DNA from 2 places in the Methylobacterium synurae genome. Region 1 is predicted to be linked to the other one. Evidence: riboswitches for the same ligand, from Rfam matches in the RefSeq annotation. Region 1 holds a riboswitch; the other holds the start of a gene.
What was found. A riboswitch is a leader RNA that binds a small molecule or an ion and turns the genes downstream of it on or off. The one in region 1 is predicted to bind thiamine pyrophosphate.
Positions count from the first base shown of each region.

Region 2: linked by a shared signal. The riboswitch ahead of thiO (glycine oxidase ThiO) and the one ahead of thiC (phosphomethylpyrimidine synthase ThiC) in region 1 are both predicted to bind thiamine pyrophosphate.

Region 1 is NZ_JAAQRC020000001.1:4,982,095-4,985,495, forward strand. It holds gene thiC (phosphomethylpyrimidine synthase ThiC) at 1-1,282, opposite strand, end outside; TPP riboswitch at 1,341-1,453, opposite strand; gene HBB12_RS22855 (restriction endonuclease) at 1,605-1,979, shown strand; gene HBB12_RS22860 (acyltransferase family protein) at 2,108-3,259, shown strand.
Region 2 is NZ_JAAQRC020000001.1:5,518,650-5,522,050, reverse strand. It holds gene thiS (sulfur carrier protein ThiS) at 170-382, opposite strand; gene thiO (glycine oxidase ThiO) at 379-1,575, opposite strand; TPP riboswitch at 1,641-1,774, opposite strand; gene HBB12_RS25355 (adenylate/guanylate cyclase domain-containing protein) at 1,816-3,063, opposite strand; gene HBB12_RS25350 (DUF2798 domain-containing protein) at 3,319-3,401, shown strand, end outside.

The DNA of each region.
Region 1 (3,401 bases):
CCATGTTGACCTTGATCTTGTGCATCGGCACGTGGCCGGGGCCCTCGATCATCACCTGGCAGCCCTTGGCATGGGCGATCTTGGTCAGTTCGCCCAGGGTCTCCAGCTCGGCGAATTGCGCCGCGTCGTTGGCGTCCGCGATCGAGCCCGGGCGCAGGCCGTCGCCGAGGGAGAACGACACGTCGTACGCGCGGCAGATGTCGCAGATCTCCTCGAAGCGCTCGTAGAGGAACGATTCCCGGTGCCCGGCGAGGCACCAGCGCGCCATGATCGAGCCGCCGCGCGAGACGATGCCGGTGACCCGCCGCGCGGTGAGCGGCACATGGGCGAGGCGCACGCCGGCATGGATGGTGAAGTAATCCACCCCCTGCTCGGCCTGCTCGATCAGGGTATCCTTGAACACCTCCCAGTCGAGCTTGAGCGGGTCGCCGCCGACCTTCTCCAGCGCCTGGTAGATCGGCACCGTGCCGATCGGCACGGGCGCGTTGCGCAGGATCCAGCCGCGGATGTTGTGGATGTTGCGCCCCGTCGACAGGTCCATGACGGTGTCGGCGCCCCAGCGGATCGCCCACACCATCTTCTCGACCTCGTCGGCCGCCGAGGAGGTGACCGCCGAGTTGCCGATATTGGCGTTGATCTTGACGAGGAAGTTGCGGCCGATCGCCATCGGCTCGAGTTCGGTGTGGTTGATGTTGGCCGGGATGATCGCCCGCCCGCGCGCCACCTCGTCGCGCACGAAGTCGGGGGTGATGAAGGGCGGGATCGCCGCCCCGAAGCTCTCGCCATCGGCGAGCGCGCCCTCGGCCTGCGCCAGCATCGCCTCGCGGCACAGGTTTTCACGATGGGCGACGTAGATCATCTCGTCGGTGACGATCCCGGCCCGCGCGAACTCGTACTGGGTGACCCTCTGGCCCGGGCCGCCCCGGCGGATCGTGCGGGCGGCCGGGCACGGCGCCACCAGCCTGTCCTCGGCCACGAAGCCGTTATCCTCGGGCTTCACCGCCCGGGGCGCCACCGCCGCATAGCCGCGCGTCTCGATCCAGGGGGCGCGGATCTCGGGCAGGCCGGATTGCAGGTCGATGCGGGCGCCCGTCTCGGTATAGGGGCCGGAGGGATCGTAGACCCGCACGGGCGCCTCGCCCGGATCGGTCAGCACGATCTCCCGGTAGGGCACCGCCAAGTCGGGGCGGTCCCTGGGCGACGCATAGACCTTCGCCGAGCCGGTGATCGGCCCGGTGGTGACGCTCGTTGGAAGATCTTTGGCGAGGATCGGTGCGTTCATGGATCTCTCCGGGGGAGACGATCCGGCCTCGAGGCGCGAGGACGCACGGGCAACGTCGATCATGGCAGGTTCCCGTCCCTCCGCCGGTACGAACCGGATCAGGTTCAAGGGTCAGGACGCACGCTCGTCCAATCTCAGCCCCTGTCGGCGGGGGCTCCCCTCGGTAACGGCACCACTGTCCGGCGGCGGGTGGGGTTTGTCAATCGCGGGTTGAAGGAACGCTGCGGCATCCCGGCGGCCGCGGTGGCGGTTGCGCGGCCTTGAACCCCGCCCAGCCGGCGCCCCAGATACGGGGGACTTCCCCGTCTTTCAGGAGTTGGCCTTGGGACGCCGTGACCGGCGCTGGCGCGACGACGATCCCTCCACGCACGGCCCGGGCGCCCGCAACCCGGTGATCTGCCCGCTCTGCGAGCGGCCGATCCCGCCCGGCGCCCGCCAGAGCCGGCACCACCTGACGCCGAAGCTCAAGGGCGGCACCCATGGCGAGACGGTGCAGCTGCACCAGATCTGCCACTCCGCGATCCATGCCCGCCACAGCGAGGCCGAGCTGGCGCGTCGCCTCAGCGACGTCGAGAGCCTGCGGGCCGAGCCGGAGATCGCCCGCTTCCTCGCCTGGGTGCGCGGCAAGCCGGACGATTTCCACACCGCGACGCGGATGACCCGGACGCGGCGGGAGACCAAGCGGAGCTTTCGTTGAGAGACGCCGGGTCTTCGGCAGCAGGGTGAATCGATCCCGACGATTCTTCGCGCGATTCGACCGGCCGGTCCGGCTCCGATCTTTACGTCTCCCTGCGAGCCTCGGGGCCGTCCTCGTGGAGACGCCCGATGTCCGCCCGTCCCAACACCGAACCCGCCCTCTCGGTCCGGCCGGACGATCCGGTCCGCCCGCCGGTCCGCCCGCACGCCGCGCCGGAGACGGGGCGCCTCGCCTGGGTCGACGTCGCCAAGGGCATCTGCATCATCCTGGTGGTGATGATGCACTCCACCCTCGGGGTCGGCGAGGCGATGGGGGGCGAGGGCTTCATGCACCACGTCGTGGAATTCGCCAAACCGTTCCGGATTCCCGATTTCTTCCTCCTGTCGGGCCTGTTCGTCGGCCGCGTGGTCGATCGCGACTGGCGCCTCTTTTCCGACCGGCGCATCGTCCACTTCGCCTATTTCTACCTGCTGTGGATGGTGCTCCAATCGGCGGTGAAGTACGGCCAGATCACCGAGGGGGCGGGCCCGGGCGCGTTCCTCGCCCATCTCGCCCACGGCCTGATCGAGCCCTACTCGACCCTCTGGTTCATCTACCTGCTGGCGGTGTTCTCGGTCGCCGTGAAGCTGCTGCGCCGGGTGCCCGGCCCGGTGCTGCTGATCGGCGCCGCCCTGCTGCAACTGGCCCCGGTCCATACCGGCTCGACCCTCATCGACGAATTCTGCGCCCGCTTCGTCTACTTCGTCGCCGGCTATCTCTTCGCGGCCCGCATCTTCGCGCTGGCCGACTGGGTGCGGGCGCGGTCGGGCCTCGCGCTCGTCGGCCTCGCCGCCTGGGCGGGGATCGAGGGGGCGCTGGTCTTCACGCCGACCGGCTTCCCGTCTCATCCGAACCTGGCCGGCCTGCCGGGGGTGAGCCTGGTGCTGGGAGCCGCCGGCGCGCTCGCCATCGTGAGCGCCGCGGCCCTGCTGACCCGGGCCGGCGGCCCCGTCACGGCGATGCTCCGGGCCTGCGGCGAGCGCTCGATCGTGATCTACCTCGCCTTCTTCCTGCCGATGGCGGGGTTGCGCACGGTGCTGGTGAAGAGCGGGATCATCGCCGATGTCGGGGTCGTCTCGCTCCTCGTCACCGCGACCGCGGTGGCCGTGCCCCTCGGGATCGAGCGGTTGGTCCGCCACACCCCGGCCCGGTTCCTGTTCCGCCGGCCCGCCGCCTTCCACCTCGTCGGCGAGGAGCGCGCCACCCCGGCACCGGGCCTCGCCTCCGCTCGCGCGACCTGATCCCGCGGATCTCCGTTCACGAGTCTTCTTCCACGAGTCTTCGGCTCGGCGACGGCGCTCCCGCAAGGGGCGCCGTTTCACAGCCCGGCGGGCGCAGGGCATGTCTTCCCTCACGTCCTGACTTACGGTTAGCCGGACGGGC
Region 2 (3,401 bases), 540 kb from region 1:
CGAACGAAGTGAGCCTCGAAGGAGGGCTCCAGGGATCGCAGCGATAGCTGGAGCCCTCCTTCGAGGTCAGTCGATCTTCGATCGACTGACACCTCAGGATGAGGTTCGTGGGTGGGATGAAGGAAAAGTCGGTGGTATCGCGCAACCCCATCGAACGACCTCACACTCACTACCCGCCCTGCATGGCGCGCACGATCTCGACGCGATCGTTCTCCGAGAGCGCCGTGCCCGCCCAGTCGCGCTGGCGCACCACCGCGCCGTTCAGCGCGATGGCGAAGCCCTGGGGGCCAGGCAGGTCGAGATCGGCGGTCTCCGCGCGCCAGAGGGCGTCGAGGGTGGCGGCCTCGCTGTCGCGGGGCTCGCCGTTCACGAGGAGCTTCATGCTGGGACTCCGGAAGCACGCGCGAACCGGGCGACGCCGAAGGGGGCGGCCACCGGCAGCGTCTCGCCGTGCAGGATCAGGGTGGAGACGGCCTCGGCGGTGACCGGCGCCAGGAGGTAGCCGTTACGGTGGTGGCCGGCAGCGAGCACCAGGCCGGGCAGGGCCTCGCCGAGGATCGGGGCGTCGTCGTCGGAGGTCGGGCGAAAGCCGCTCCAGATGCCTGAAACCTGCATCTCCTCCACCCCCGGCAAGGCACGGCGGGCGCCCTCCAGCAGGGCGAAGACACCGCCGGCGGTGAGGTGCGGATCGAAGCCGGTCTCCTCCACGGTGGCGCCGACGATGAGCGAACCGTCGCCCTTCGGCGCCATGTGGACCTGCTCGGTCCAGACCACATGCGCGAGGGAGCCGCTGCGCGGCGTCATCTGGAGCGCCATCGACTGGCCCTTGAGCGGGCGCACCGGGAGCGCGAGATCCGGCACCAGGCTCCCCTCCCCGGCCCAGGCGCCGGAGGCGAGCACGACGATACCGGCGCGCAGGGAACCCGCTTTCGTCTCGATGCCGGTGACCCGGCCGGCCTCGCGGACGAGCGCGGTGACGGCGGTCTCCTCGATCAGCCGGCCGCCGGCTCTACGAAACGCCTGGCGCAAGGCGGCCATCACCCGGGCAGGATCGACCTGGTGGTCGTCGGGACAGAACAGGCCGGCGGTGACGGTGGGGCGCAGGCCCGGCTCGCGGGTGCGCACCGCCGGTCCGGACAACCACTCGACGGCGAGGTGGTCGCGGCGCTGCAGGTCGTGGCGGAAGCGCAAGCGCTCGACCTCGTCGCGGCCCAGTGCGATGACGAGGGTGCCTTCGCGGCGGTAATCGATGGTCAGGCCGGATTCGGCTTCCAGCTCATCGCGAAAGGGATGCCAGAGGCGCTGGCTCTCGAGGCAGAGCGGCGACAGGATCTCGCCGCCCGGCTCGTGCTCGGCCGCGGCCGCCAGCATACCGGTGGCCGCGAGGCTGGCGCCGTCGCCAGCCCTGCCCCGCTCGATCACCGCGACGGCGAGACCGGCACACGCCAGACGCCACGCGATCGACAGGCCGATCAGCCCGGCGCCGATCACCGCCACGTCCGCGCGGTCCGGCAGCCGGTCGATGTCTGGGGTCTCGGACGGTCCGCCTCGCCGTCCGATCGTCTGCGCGTGCACCCTCGTCTCCACGGTGGCCCGAAGAGAGTGGACGGCGCCCGATTGCCGGATGATGCGCGCGCGGTCCTGACGGACCTGTCCAATCCCTACGCCGGTATGAGCCGGATCAGGTTCGAAGGATTTCCGCGCCGACCGGGCCAGAGGGGCCACAGGTCCAGCGGTGTCTCAGCCCCTTGCCGGGGATCTCCCTGGAACGGCCGGAATGTGGCGAGCCGGCTCGTGTTCGTCAACCGCCTTCGGTCAGGCCCCTTTCCCCGGACGATAGATCGCCATCTCCTCGGCGATGCCGTCGAGGGGGTGGGTGCCGAGGAGTTCCGGATCGCCCCACAGGAAGTCGACGAAGGGCTTCGACATCAGGAGCGGTTCGGACAGGACCTTGTTGAGCTTGGCGAGCCGGCTGGCGAGGTTCACGTCGCGGCCGATCACCGTGAAGTCGAGCCGCGCGCCGGAGCCGACATTGCCGTAGGCCGCCTCGCCGTGGTGGAGCGCGATGCCGATCTCGATGCGGGTGGGGAAGCGCCCGGCGCGGTTGGCCTCCTCGACCCGGCGGAGTGCGGCTTGCGCGGCCGAGAGCGCGCCTTGCGCCGCGCCGCCGAGATCGTCGCCGCTCTCGCGAAAGATCGCGAGAAGCCCGTCGCCCATGTATTTCAGCACCTCGCCGCCCTCGCTCTCGATCGGCGGGACGAGGCAGTCGAAATAGGTGTTCAGCAATTCCACCGAGGCCTCGGGGGTGAGCGCGTCGGTGAGGTGGGTGTAGCCGCGCATGTCGGCAAACAGGATCGCCGAGCGGATCCGCTCGACCTGGCCGCGGCGGATGAAGCCGGCCAGGATCGCCTGGTGCGGCCCGTCGCCGACATAGACCCGCAGCACGTGGTCGAGCCGGGCGTTGAGGCCGCGCATCTCCATCACCGCCGACAGGGTCGGGATGATGAATCGCATGATCGCCAGGTCGTCGTCGCCGAAGCCGCGCGGATCCCGGGTCGCGAAGGTGACGCCGTTCTTGGTCCCGTTGGTGAAGAACAGCGGCACGGTGATGTAATGGGTGTAGCCCGCCGCCTTGAGTTCGGGGATGATGCTGTAACGGTCGTCCGGCGTCTCGCGCAGGTCGAGGATCAGCCACTCGCCGGTGCCGTAGACATGGGCGAAGGGGCTGCGGGCGAGCGCCTGCTCGGTGACCTCGCCGTGCGGGAAGAGGCGGAAGCTGACGCCGTCCTCCCGGGTCCAGAACCGGCCGACGCCGGAATAGTCCGAGTGCAGCGCGTCGATGGCGGTGGTGGCCCGGTCGACCGGCACGCCGAGCGCGTTCAGCCGCTCGGCCATGCCGGCGAGGAGATCGCCGGATTCCGGCAGCCGCGCGCCTTCGCTGAGCAGCCAGTCGCGCAGGGCCACGCAATCGCGGAACAGGCCGATCGGGATGTCGCTCGCCTCCGATCCGTCCGCCGCGGCCGTGGGCATCGGAGCGGGGGCGGGGCGAGGCTGGTCGGACATGGCTCTGACATGGGCTCTGCGCCCTGCCAGGGCAAGGCTTGAGAGTAAGGCTTGGCAGCGGGCGACCGGCCCGCCGGATTGGCACTCGACCTTGGCACTCGACTTCGCGCCTGCTAAGGCTGATGTCGTCGCCGGGCTCCATCCCGGCAGGCCGTAAGCGTCTCACGTCAGGCAACGCACTCCCCGGGCGGTTTTATCGCCGGGCGGGTGCGCAATGCCTCGTCCGGGCCGATCGCCCGTTCCGAAAGACGTGCCATGCTGTCCTTTCCCGCTCCGCGCCGCTTGCCGGCCTCCGCCGCGCCGCTCCTCACCGCCCTGCTGCTGTCGGTGATGATGAC